Regions from separate parts of the Micromonospora rifamycinica genome, predicted to be linked through region 1. Evidence: riboswitches for the same ligand, from Rfam matches in the RefSeq annotation. Region 1 holds a riboswitch; each other region holds the start of a gene.
What was found. A riboswitch is a leader RNA that binds a small molecule or an ion and turns the genes downstream of it on or off. The one in region 1 is predicted to bind cobalamin.

Region 1 (4,203 bases):
GCCGCCCGCCAACAGGAACGGTTGGGGCTGCCGGACCTGCCGACCACCACGATCGGCTCGTTCCCGCAGACCACCGAGCTGCGCCGGGCCCGTGCCGCACACCGCGCCGGCACTCTCGACGACGCCGGCTACACGCAGCGGATGCGCGCCGAGGTGGAGCAGGTCATCCGGTTGCAGGAGCGGCTGGGCCTGGACGTGCTGGTGCACGGTGAGCCGGAGCGCAACGACATGGTCCAGTACTTCGGGGAGCAGCTCGACGGTTTCGCCGCCACCACGCACGGCTGGGTGCAGTCCTACGGCTCCCGGTGCGTCCGCCCGCCGATCATCCACGGGGACGTGGCCCGCCGTGCCCCGATGACCGTCGAGTGGTCCACCTACGCGCAGTCGCTGACCGACCGCCCGGTCAAGGGCATGCTCACCGGCCCGGTCACCATCCTGGCCTGGTCGTTCGTCCGTACCGACCAGCCCCTGGCCGACACCGCCGACCAGGTCGCGCTCGCGCTGCGCGACGAGTGCCGCGACCTGGAGGCCGCCGGGATCCGGATCATCCAGGTCGACGAACCCGCCCTGCGGGAGACCCTGCCGCTGCGCCGGGCCGACCAGACGGCGTACCTGGACTGGGCGGTGAACGCGTTCCGTCTCGCCACCAGTGGCGTCGCCGACGACACCCAGATCCACACCCACCTGTGCTACAGCGAGTTCGGCGAGGTGATCACCGCGATCGACGCTCTCGACGCCGATGTCACGAGCATCGAGGCGTCCCGCTCGAAGATGGAGATCCTCGACGACCTCGCCGCGATCGGCTACCGCCGGGGCGTCGGCCCCGGGGTGTGGGACATCCACTCGCCCCGCATCCCGCCCCACGATGAGGTGGTCGACGCGCTCCACCGGGCCGTCGCGGCCGTGCCCGCCCGGCGGTTGTGGGTCAACCCGGACTGCGGTCTGAAGACCCGTACCTACGCCGAAGTCGAGGCGTCCCTCCGACACCTGGTCGCAGCCGCCATCGAGGTCCGCCGGAGCTGATCGGGCAGGTACGGGCGGGCTCCCTCACGGAGTCCGCCCGTACCTCCTGCGCATTCCGCCTACGGGCAGGCCCGGGCGGCTCGGGTGAGTGCCCTGGGTGCGGCTGGTGTCCGTCTCCTTTGCCGAGTCGGGTGAACTCGACAGGGAGCGGTGCGGTCGCGCGCAGCACCGGATGTCGTGCTGTCGCCGATGGCCGACCCGCCCGCGAAGGTCGCCGAGCTCTCCGCGTGCGGATGCACGTGGGCAGTGGGCAGGTCTTCGGAGTCGTGGGCGTCGTGCTCAGGCCTACCGGCCGTGGCTTCCCAGGCCCTGTGGGTCCAGTGCTGATGGCGGCGGTCGTTCCCACTCACTGCTGCGGGGCAGTCCCGGTCTCGCACCGGGTTCCCGCTTGCGCCGCCACCTGGTGGGCGTGGCGGACCGACTGCGGTGTCACGATATCGCGTCGGGTTCCGACACGGCGGCGCTTCCTGCCGCAGCGTCACCTACCGGGGGCGGCAGTGAGTGAATGCGCCGTCGGTGACCATGTTCGCGTCGGGTGGTGCGAGTACGGTCGTCTTCGTCCGGGATGGACGACCATTGTGCCAACTCTCACCAGCCGTGTTCGCCTGGTTGCGCATTGACATCCGGTGTCGCGGGAGATCAGACTGTCGCGACAACTGCAGCAACGCGTGCGCGGGGGAAGTCCGGTCGAAGTCCGGCGCTGGCCCGCAACGGTAGGTCGTCGAGGTGGCAGACACCCTGACGGCGAGCCCGAATACCCGCCGCACGCGTGATGTCCGTTCCCCACCCGTCGTGGCCCACGGGTCGGAGGCCGGTCGATCCTGCCTGCCGGTGGTGGTCGTCCGGGTTCTGACGACCGCCGGGCCGGAAAGGCGCTTCCGATGGTCGTCCGCCTGAGCCGGCACCGCCTGCTCGCCCTGTTCTGCGGCGTACTCGTCGCTCTCACCCTCGCCACGCCCGCGACCGCCGTACCCGCACATCCCGGCGTCGACCGGGCCGGGGCCGCCGCCGGCTGGCTCGCGCGGCAACTCGTCGACGGTGAACGATTCGAGGTGGTCTTCGACGGCGTCGCCTACCCCGACCAGGGGTTGACCCTCGACGCGGTGTTCGCCTTCGCCGCCGCCGGTGTCGCCGACGACTTCGGGACACGGGCGCTGGCCTGGGTCACCCGACCGGACGTCCGCGACGGTTACGTCGGTGACGGCGGCACCGAGGCGTACGTGGGCGCGACCGCGAAACTCGCCCTCGCGGTGCAGGTACGCGGGGGCGACCCGACCGACGTCGGTGGGGTGGACCTGATCGCCCGGCTGCGGGGGCTGGAATCGTCCAGCGGCCGGTTCACCGACCGGTCGGCGTACGGGAACTACAGCAACGCGTTCAGCCAGTCCTTCGCGATCCTCGCCCTGGACCGCACCGCGCAGGGTGCGCCCGGAACCGCCGCCACCTGGCTGGCCGGGACCCGCTGCCCGGACGGCGGATACCCGCTGCTGCCCGCCCAGCCGGTGTGCACCTCCGATGTGGACGCCACCGCACTGGCGGTGCAGGCGCTCCAGGCGGCGGGCCGCCCGGCCGCCGCTGCCGCCGGGCTGCGCTGGCTGGTGTCGGTGCAGGGCGCCAACGGTAGCTTCGCCGACTCGTCGGGCGTCCCGAACGCCAACAGCACCGGGCTCGCTGCGCAGGCGCTGCGCACCGGCCACCGGCCGTTGGCCTGGGCGCGGGCACGGGCGTTCCTGGTCGGCCTGCAGGTGGGTTGCGGCGCAGCGCCGGCCGACCGGGGCGCGGTCGACTTCGACGACGGCACCTTCGACCCGGCCACCGCCACCCGCGCCACCGGTCAGGCCGTCCTGGGCCTGACCGGGGACGGCTACGCCACGCTCTCCGCCGCGACCGCCGGTTCCGGCGCACCGGTGCTCACCTGTCCCTGACCTGTCGCGCCGACCCGAACCCGGGAGGACCTGTGTTCCGTCTCCGATCCATCGTCCGTGTACGGCTCGCCAGCCTGGTGGCCGCCGCCGTCGCCGCCGTCGCCCTGACCGCCGTGGAGCCCGCGCCCCAGGCGGCGCACGCCGCAGCCTGCACCGGCACCTCAGGGGTCACCGTCGTTGTCGACTTCGCCGCGCTCGGCGGGGGTGTGCAGGTCGCCTGTGCCCTGGGCGACCCGGCCACCGGGGTGGCCGCCCTGCAGGGGGCCGGTTTCACGGTGACCGGCACCTCGCGCTGGGGTCTGGCGTTCGTCTGCCGGATCAACGGCAAGCCCACGGCCGCGACGGACCCGTGTGTCAACACGCCGCCGGCCACCGCCTACTGGTCGTACTGGCATGCCCCGGCGGGCGGGTCGTGGTCCTACAGCTCCTCGGGCGCCAGCGGCTACAACCCGGCTCCGGGCAGTGTCGAGGGCTGGGCGTTCGGGGCGGGCGCCGCGCCGAGCATCGCCGCACCCTGACCCGGACCGCAGCCCTGGTGTGGCCGGTGCGTCGGCTGCCGGCTGCCGCCCTGGCGTCCTGTGACGCCAGGGCGGTACCGTGTCGACATCCGGTGCGCCGGGTGCTCAACTGCATACGTCCCGTGTGGGGGGAAGCCGGTAGAGGCCGGCGCTGACCCGCAACCGTGAGCGAGGGGTCCTCTCGCGAGCCGGAATGCCCCGCCCGGGACGAGCGGCTTCCACTGTCGAGGTCTACAGGGTGAGGTCCGGGCTGCCGTCGACGGTCCGTTCACCCCGCTCGCCGCAGCGCGCGGAGCGGGATGACGGGTCCGGGGAGGGTGTGTTCCGGAGTTCTCACCGACCGCTCTGCGAAAGGCACTCCCATGCTTCTGTCCCGGCGTCTCGCCACCGGTCTCGGCGCGATCGTGGCGACGACCGTCGTCACGGCAGCCGTGCCCCTGGCCGGGGTGGCCGCACCCGCCCCGGCCGATGCCGCCGCCGCGCGTGACGCCACCTCGTGGCTGGCCGGTGAATTCGCCGACGGCACGCTGCCCGGACCGTACGCTGGCCAGGACTGGGGCCTGACCATCGACGGGATCATCGCGATGTCCGCCACCGGCGGGTCGGCACCGACGCGACAGGCGGCGACCGGGCAGGTCGCGGCGCACGTCCGGTCCTACAACAGCTACGACGACTGGGGCATCGAGGGTTTCACCGACGGCGGGGCGACCGCGAAGCTGCTCTACGTCGCGTCCGCC
Region 2 (4,203 bases), 1.3 Mb from region 1:
GAAGGCGTGCGTCTCGTCGTCCGCGATCCCCTCCTCGTGGTCGACACAACCGTCCAGGGTGACGTTGAGGCTGAAGGTCAGGATTCCCATGGCCGGCGAGTCTAGTGTCCCGACGTCGTCGGTCCGGGCACGATCGGCACCTCGGACCCGTGTCGGGGCACTGTCAGTGTGGAGACGCCGTGGCCGCAGCCCCGCCACGCGCCATCATCCGTAGCGCGAGAGTGGCCATGAGCCGCGCGGGCACCATGCACATCAGGACGGTGGCCACCTTGTTGCGGCCCCCGTCGACCACGGCCGGTCCGGTCCCCTCCAGCGCGGCGAGCACCGTGCGCGCAACCTGAGCGGGCTGACGCTTGTCACGGCCCGGCCGAGGGTTCATCGGCGTCTGGGTCTGCCCGGGACTCACCGCCACCACCCTGACGCCGCTGGCCCGGGTCTCGGCCCACAAAGCCCGGGTGAACGAGAGGACGTAGGCCTTCGAGGCCGCGTAGGCCGCCATGACCGGCGCCGGCGTGTAGGCGCCGGTGCTGGCGATGTTGACCACCGAGCCGTGTCCGCGGTGGACCATGCCGGCGACGAGGAGGGTGGTCAGCTCGGTCAGGGCACCGACGTTGAGGTCCACCAGTTGACGCAACCTGGTGGGGTCGCTGTCCGCCACCATCGCCCGCGAGCCCACGGCGGCGTTGTTGACCAGCACCTCCACCTCGACCCCCGCCTCGCGCACGATCTCCATCAGGTGGCGGGGAGCGCCGGGTCGGTCGAGGGCGAGCGCGACGCTCAGCACGGTGACGCCGTGCCGCTCACGCAGGTCGGCGGCGGTCCTCTCCAACTGCCCGGCGTCACGGGCGACCAGCACCAGGTTCGCCCCACGGCCGGCGAACTCGTCCGCGATCGCCGCGCCGATGCCGCTCGACCCGCCCGTGACGAGGACGTAGCGGTCCTTCATGTCGGATGCGGTTGTCATGCCGCTCACGCTAGACACTGACATCAGTGTCAAGGTCAAGATGCGCCGGGAGGTGCCCGTCGCTACACGGGACCTGGGGGAACGTGGTGAGCGGGTGCGGCCGTGCCCCGGGACGGCACGGCCAGGTCGGCGGGAGAGGCGGCACCGGACAGGTAGCTGTCCAGCATCGCCCGTCGCTGTCCGATCAGACGCTCCTGCTGGGCCAGCCGGTCACGGATCTGCCGGACCCGTTCGTACAGTGCGGAGCAGTCGCCGGTGGGGTGCCGGCCGCTGGAGCACGGGAGGATCTCCCGGATGACCTCCGACGGTACTCCGGCACCGTAGAGATCCTGGATGAAGGCGACCCGGAGCACCGCCTGCTCGTCGTACTCCCGGTATCCGTTGCCGAGGCGGACGGCGGTCAGGAGGCCCTGCTGCTCGTAGTAGCGCAGCGACCGGGCGCTCACGCCGGTGCGCCTGGCGAGTTCACCGATCCGCATCCGACCCCCCGGTCAACCCTGACATCCGTGTGAACGTCAAATCTAGCGCTGGCCACGCGACCCGTGCCGAGCTCCGTCTCCGGAGCCGTGACCGCTGTGCCGGGGCGTGGTCGACCTGTGTCGTCGAGGCGGGTTAGCATCGCCGACGGCACGATCGTGCGAGGTGCCCCGCGGGTGCGGGGAGAATCGGGAAGCCGGTGTGAATCCGGCACGGGCCCGCCGCGGTGACCGGGGAGCGACCGTCCAGGCGCGAGGAGCGCAGCCACTGGCCGTACGGCTGGGAAGGCGGACGGGTCGGCGTCGATCCGGGAGTCCGAAGACCGGCCTCGCGTCGACCGCCCACCCACCGGGGTGGGCCGAGCGCAGCGGGAGCCTGCCTGTGGAACTCTATGACGCCATTCATCGCCGCCGGGACGTCCGGGCGCAGTTCACCGGGGAGCCGGTGCCGGCCGACACCCTGCACCGGGTTCTCGACGCCGCTCATGCCGCACCCAGCGTCGGCTATTCGCAGCCGTGGGACTTCATCCTGGTGCGGGATCCGGCCGTCCGTCGCCGGTTCCACCGGCACGTACAGGCCGAGCGGGCGGCGTTCGCGGCCAGTCTGGACGGCGCGGCGGCCGAGCGGTTCGCCGGAATCAGGATCGACGGGGTGCTGGAGTCGACGCTGTCGATCGTGGTGACCTATGACCCCGGGCGCGGGGGTCCGGCCGTGCTCGGGCGGCACACCATCGCCGACGCCGGTCTGTACTCGGTCTGTCTGGCCATCCAGAACCTCTGGCTCGCCGCAACCGCCGAGGGGTGGGGTGTCGGGTGGGTGTCCTTCTACCGGGAGCCGTTCCTCGCCGAACTGCTGGGGGTGCCGGCCGGTATCCGGCCGGTGGCCTGGCTCTGCGTCGGCCCGGTCACCCACCTGGAGGCGGTGCCCGACCTGGAACGGCACGGGTGGCGGCGGCGCAGGCCCCTCGCCGAGGCGGTGCACCACGACCGTTGGCGGCAGCGGGTGGCTGATGGACCGAACAGCTAATCCAGGTACGCCTATGCGGCGGCTACCCTGGTGTAGCAGTGAGTTACTTCTCGATCACCGTGGGAGGAGTTTCCTGCGTACCACCGTCAAGGTTCTGGCCGCCTCCGCCCTTGCCACCGTGAGCCTCGCCGCTGCCGGGGCCGCCCCGGCCCTCGCCGCCGCCCCGGCGCCGTTCTGCGAGTCCGGCGCCTCGCAGTTCCTCTGCGACGCCAGCAGCACCGGCACGACGACCTGGAGCATCACCTGGTACTCCGGCAGCGTCGGCACCTTCACCACCGCCGGTCCGACCCTCTTCGCCGCCTGCCCGGCCAGCAACCTCGGGCACCCCGTGCGGGCCAGCTACAGCTACTACGACGGCAGCACCACCCAGTACAGCGGCACCACCCGGTTCATCTGCCGCAGCGGCCCCTGGCAGTGAGCCGTCCGGCGTACGCACGACTCACGCGTACGCCGGACAGGTTCCGGTACTCCAGGCCGCCGGAGTCACGGCGGCCGTCTCCACGGGACTGATCCGGCATGGCGTCGCGCGACCGAACGACGCCGTGCCGGAGGCTCCGCGGAATCCCTCGCCGCGACGGTCTGTCACGGGGTGTCCGGAGGTGACGTAGCGGACGTTCGTCGCCCGGTACCGTACGGGCGTGGGTAAGACCACGGTGCTCGATGAGTTGCGCCGCCGGGGTTTCCGCACCGTCGACACGGACTACGGTGGCCGGGAGCTGCCCGACGGGACCTGGGACGAGCACCGGATGAGCGGGTTGCTCGCTCGGCATCGCGAGTTGGTCGTGTCCGGGACGGTGGACAACCAGGTCCGCTTCTACCATCGCTTCCAGCACATCGTCCTGCTCAGCGCACCGTTGGAGGTCCTCCTCCGACGGGTCGCCCACCGGAGCAACCCGTATGGGAGGATGCCTGAGCAGCGCGCGGAGATCGCCCGGTACGTGCACACCGTGGAGCCGCTGCTGCGACGTGGCGCCACCGTGGAACTCGACGGCCGTCGGGAGGTTTCCGAGCTGGCCGATGCGGTCGAAAGCCTGGTCAGAGAAGCCGGACCGGGCTGCTCCTCAGCTGTCGTGACCAGTTCGCCCTGTCGCCGTGCATGTTCCGGTCGTAGTGACTCAGGCAGGCGTGTGCCAGTGCCCACTCGAACCCCTCGCGGGTGATCTCGATGGCCAGCACCCGCTCCTGTCCGGGCTTGGTGGCCCATCCGCAGCGGTACATCATCCACAGGAAGGACGGCTTGATCCACGTCATCCGGTCCCGCTTGAAGGGGGCCACGAAACGACCGGCCGACACCGACGGCAGGGCGATCTGCGGCGGGTACGCCTGGTAGACGGTGATGGTCGCAGCCGAGTAGCGAGCACGGATCTGACGTACGGGAGCGGACACCCGCCGATCCTCGACGACCAGGACCCGACCGGTCCACCGGATTCCGGTCCCTGCGACCGCGAGCGGGCCGATCTGAGCCGAGCCACGTCGAGCTGAGCCCGGCCGAGCCGAGCCGGCCGGACCGGCCCGTCGCCTCGACCGACCGCAGTGTCCGCACATGCCGCAGGAGGAGTGGCGCAGCTGTCTCCGGGGTGGCTCAGGCTGTCGACGAGTACTCGGCGTGCAGTGTGGCGTACGGCCGCCGTTGGTGGGGAGGGCAACGGTTCACGCCCATACCGATCTCGGCGCAGCAGTGTGTCTCCGGGGCGCGGTGTGCGGGACACTCCTCGGCCAGGGCACGGACCTGGTCG
Region 3 (4,203 bases), 550 kb from region 1:
GGGTTCTCGCCGAAGCCGCGTGGCGGCTGGATCAGCAGGGTGACGTTGCCGAAGCGCAGCCCGGCCAGGACGATGTCCCCGCCGTCGGTGTAGAGCCCGCCGGGTGGCTCGCCCCAGTGTTCCCGGATCCGGTCCCGCAGGTCGGCCGGCACCTGGTCGAACCAGCGCCGGTAGGTCTCCCCGGGCACCCGGGCCTCGGCGGCGGACAACTGCTCCGGGGTGAGCCACTCGACGTCGTGGCCACCGGCGGCGATCAGCGCGTGGATCAGCGCATCGCCGTCGGTGGGCGGTGGCGCGTCGCCGAGGTGGTAGCCGGCGGCGGCGAGGGCGGCGAGCAGCCGCACCGCCGAGGCCGGGGTGTCCAGCCCGACGGCGTTGCCGACCCGGGAGTGTTTCGTCGGGTAGGAGCTGAGCACGATCGCCAGCCGCCGGTCGGCGGGCCGCAGGTGGCGCAGTCGGGCCTGCCGGACGGCTATCCCGGCGACCCGGGCGGCCCGCTCGGCGTCGGCGGCGTAGACCGACAGCCCGTCGGCGTCGATCCGTTTGAACGAGAACGGCACGGTGACGATCCGGCCGTCGAACTCGGGGATGGCCACCTGCATCGCCGCGTCCAGCGGGGAGAGCCCGGCGTCGCTGCCGGCCCACTGCTCGCGGGTGCTGGTCAGGCAGAGCGCCTGGATCACCGGCACGTCGAGGGCGGCCAGCGCGCCGACGTCCCAGGCGTCCTCGTCGCCGCCGCCGGAGGCGTCGGCGGCGACCGTCCCCCCGGCGGCGAGGACGGTGACGACGAGGGCGTCGCACCGGGCGAAGAGGTCCAGCGGTCCGTCGCCGGGGGTGAGCCCGCGCAGCGAGCCGCAGAAGATCGGCAGCGGGTCGCCGCCGGCCGCGTCGACCGCGTCGGCGAGGGTCTCGACGAAGCCGGTGTTGCCGGCCAGCGCGTGCGCCCGGTAGAAGACGATCCCCACCGTGGGCCGCCCGCCGCCGTCCGATGGTCCCCCGTGCCCGGTGGCCGGGCGGGGGGTGGGGCGGCGGTCGAGGATGCCGTAGGGCGGGGTGGGGGTGGGCGGGGCGAAGCCCTCGCCGGTGAGCAGGACCGTGTCGGAGAGGAACCGGGCCAGCTGGGCGAGGTTCTCCGCACCCCCTTCGACCAGGTAGGACAGGGCTTCGGTGGCCACTCCGGAGGGCACCGTCGAGGCCGCCATCAGCTCCGCGTCGGGCACCGCCTCGCCGCCGAGCACGATCGTGGGCACGCCGGAGCCGAGCACCGCGGCGAGGCCGTCCGGCCACGTCTGCCGCCCACCGAGCAGTCGTACCACGGCCAGGTCCACCCCGTCGAGCAGGGTCGGCACGGCGTCCAGCTCGACCCGGGTGGGGTTGGCGAGCCGGTAGTCGGCGGCGCTGGCGCGGGCGGCGAGCAGGTCGGTGTCGGCGGTGGACAGCAGCAGGATGTGCACGTGCGGCTCCGGAGAGTGACGAGCGGCTCGACCACGCGGCCGGGCCGGTCGGGGCGGGAGGGACGCCGGTCAGCGGCGACGGGGGTCAGGACCACCCCGCCGGACGGCGGGACGACCGGACCGGGCGTCAGCGGTGTCCAGCGGGCCAACCGACCCGGCGACGGCCGACGGTGGGAACGGTGCCGGCACGCGGCGGCACACGCTCGGCGATGCTGCGGGGATCACCGGCCGTCATCGGGCCGGTGGCGACGCTGCGCGTCATCGGGTCCTCCTCGGGTGTCCACGCCCTGGGGTTCTCTCCGACGGCCGAAGTATCCTGGCTCCCGGATCGACGCTCACCCCCGGCCTTCCAACCGCACACGCACGGTCGTGACCCACGAGGGGGGATCGCTCCCCGGTGACAGTGGCGGGACCGCGTCGGAATCGCACCGACTTCCTTCACTGCCGTCAGGCCGCGAATGCTGCCACACTCCTTACCCCGGGTCAACGGCGGCAGCCGGCCGGGCGGCGCTCCCGGCGCCCCCGTGACGAGGCCGAACAGCACCGACCGCCGCAGCCGTGCCGCTGGCGGCAGGTGGCTACGGCGGTCGGTGGTCGCGGCGGTCGGCGGGGGCGGCGATCGGCGGGGGCAGCGCTCAGTAGGGCAGCGCCCAGCGGGGGCGGCGGTCAGCGGGGGCGGCGGTCAGCGGGCGCGGCGCTCGGGGTGGAGCCGGTTCCAGGCGCGCATCCGCTCCGGATAGCCGATCTTCGCCGCCTCGTAGAGGGGCACCGCGTGCCGGTGGGCCAGCTTCGCCGCCGCCCGTGGGGAGCCGGTACGGCGGCGGATCCACTCCCCGTCGTGCGCGATCGCCACCACTGTGGTGTCGGTGGCGGTGGTCTCGGGTTCCAGATAGAACTCCACCCCACGGTGGGTGGTCACGAAGTCCGTCAACGCGGTCAGGTCCTCCCGGGTGGCCTCCCGGTCGAGCCTGGTCGGGATGCTCTCGGCGACCCAGGGCCGCCGGTGGATCCAGCCCATCTGCCCGCTCCTCTCCTCGGCGTCCCTCCAGTGCAGCATCCTTACCTGGTAGGACACTGCGAACTCGGTGACATTCTGCTGCGAACCCGTCACGACCGGTCGAGGGCGGTCAGGTCGTCGGGGGTGAGCCGCAGCGCGCCGGCGGCGACGTTCTCGACCAGGTGGGCCGGATCCCCGGTGCCGGGGATGGCCAGCACGTGCGGACCCTGGTGCAGGATCCAGGCGAGCCGTACCTGCTGCGGGGTGGCGTGGTGGGCGCGGGCGACGGTGAGGACCGCCGGGGCGTGGTCGGTGCGCGCCCCGCCCTCCCGGTTGGCCCCGGCCAACGCGAAGTACGGCACGTAGGCGATCCCCCGGGCGGCGCACTCGCGGATCAGGGCGTCCTGGTCACCGCGGTTGTCCAGCGCGTAGTTGTTCTGCACGCAGACCACCGGGGCGATGCCCTGCGCCTCGTCGAGGTGGTCGAGGCGGGCGTTGGACAGGCCCAGGTGCCGGATCAGTCCGGCGTCGCGCATCTCGGCCAGCGCGCCGAAGCGTTCCGCCATCGAGTCCGGTGGCGGGCGCCTGACGATCCGTAGGTTGACCAGGTCGAGGTGGTCGCGGCCCAGGCGACGCAGGTTCTCCTCCACCTGGGCGCGCAGCTGCGCCGGGCCGGCCTCCTCGTGCACGCCGAGGGCCGGGTCGTACCGGATGCCGACCTTGGTGGCGACGACCAGGTGTTCCGGGTACGGGGCGAGCGCGGCGCGGATCAGCTCGGTGGCGTACCGGGCGGGGCCGGTGCCGACCCCCAGCGTGCCACCCGGCGAGACGTAGAAGGCGGCGGTGTCGAGGTGGTCGATCCCCAGGTCGACGGCCTGGCGCAGCAGGCGCACCGCCCGGTCCCGGTCGGGGTGCACGGTGATCCGCATGGTGCCGAACCCCAGTCGGTGCACGGTGCGGTCACCCAGGGTCCAGCGGTCCGCCGCTGCGGCGGTGATCTCGGTCGGCATCCGGCGACCCTAGCCAGCACCGGCCGCCCGGGTGATCGGGCGCGCAGCCGATACCGGTGACGGTCGGTGACTGCTAGCTTTTTACTGTCGGCGCGGTGGGCTTCGGGCCGGCGGGCGGGCGGGTCGCCGGCACCAGGGCCAGCGTCGGGATCAGCAGCACCGGCACCACCAGCAGCGCGTGCAGGATGCCGACCCGGTCACCGAGCAGACCCAGCAGCGGCGGGCTGGCCAGGAACGACGTGTAGCCGATCACCGCGACGACGCTGACCCGGGCCGGCGCCCGGTCCTCCTCGTCGGCGGCGGCGCTCATCCCGACCGGGAAGCCGAGGGACGCGCCGAGCCCCCAGAGGACCACCCCGACGACGGCGAGCGGGCCGGAACCGGCCAGCACCGCCAGCAGCGAGCCGGCGGCGGCGAGCAGGATCGTGCCGATCAGCACCGGCACCCGACCCCAGCGGTCGATGGCCACGGTGCCGGCGGTCCGGCCGATGGTCATACCGGCGACGAAGACCCCGAAGACGGCGGCGCCGGCGGCCTCGCTGACCCCGTAGCCGTCGACGAAGGCGACCGCCAGCCAGTCGTTCGCGCTGCCCTCGGTGAACGCCATCACCAGCACCAGCGCGCCGATGAGCAGGGTGCGCGGTTCCCGCCAGGCCGCGAGCAGGCCGCCGCGACGGGTCGACCCGTCCTCGGCGTGCCCGGCGGGCAGGAACCGGCTGGCGCCGAGCAGGGTGCCGCCGAG

Region 2: linked by a shared signal. The riboswitch ahead of bluB (5,6-dimethylbenzimidazole synthase) and the one ahead of GA0070623_RS02860 (peptidase) in region 1 are both predicted to bind cobalamin.
Region 3: linked by a shared signal. The riboswitch ahead of cobN (cobaltochelatase subunit CobN) and the one ahead of GA0070623_RS02860 (peptidase) in region 1 are both predicted to bind cobalamin.

What each region holds. Positions count from the first base shown of each region.
Region 1 covers NZ_LT607752.1:678,154-682,356, reverse strand. The annotation lists gene metE (5-methyltetrahydropteroyltriglutamate--homocysteine S-methyltransferase) at 1-1,023, shown strand, start outside; cobalamin riboswitch at 1,256-1,460, opposite strand; cobalamin riboswitch at 1,631-1,803, shown strand; gene GA0070623_RS02860 (peptidase) at 1,905-2,948, shown strand; gene GA0070623_RS02855 (hypothetical protein) at 2,981-3,466, shown strand; gene GA0070623_RS02850 (cell wall anchor protein) at 3,829-4,203, shown strand, end outside.
Region 2 covers NZ_LT607752.1:1,965,293-1,969,495, reverse strand. The annotation lists gene GA0070623_RS08040 (dihydrofolate reductase family protein) at 1-90, opposite strand, end outside; gene GA0070623_RS08035 (SDR family NAD(P)-dependent oxidoreductase) at 164-964, opposite strand; gene GA0070623_RS08030 (MerR family transcriptional regulator) at 1,027-1,443, opposite strand; cobalamin riboswitch at 1,588-1,786, shown strand; gene bluB (5,6-dimethylbenzimidazole synthase) at 1,823-2,467, shown strand; gene GA0070623_RS08020 (hypothetical protein) at 2,586-2,885, shown strand; partial or broken gene GA0070623_RS08010 (DUF4291 family protein) at 3,509-3,853, opposite strand; gene GA0070623_RS08005 (hypothetical protein) at 4,050-4,203, opposite strand, start outside.
Region 3 covers NZ_LT607752.1:1,232,621-1,236,823, forward strand. The annotation lists gene cobN (cobaltochelatase subunit CobN) at 1-1,454, opposite strand, end outside; cobalamin riboswitch at 1,742-1,918, opposite strand; gene GA0070623_RS05250 (hypothetical protein) at 2,137-2,472, opposite strand; gene GA0070623_RS05255 (aldo/keto reductase) at 2,562-3,461, opposite strand; gene GA0070623_RS05260 (MFS transporter) at 3,535-4,203, opposite strand, start outside.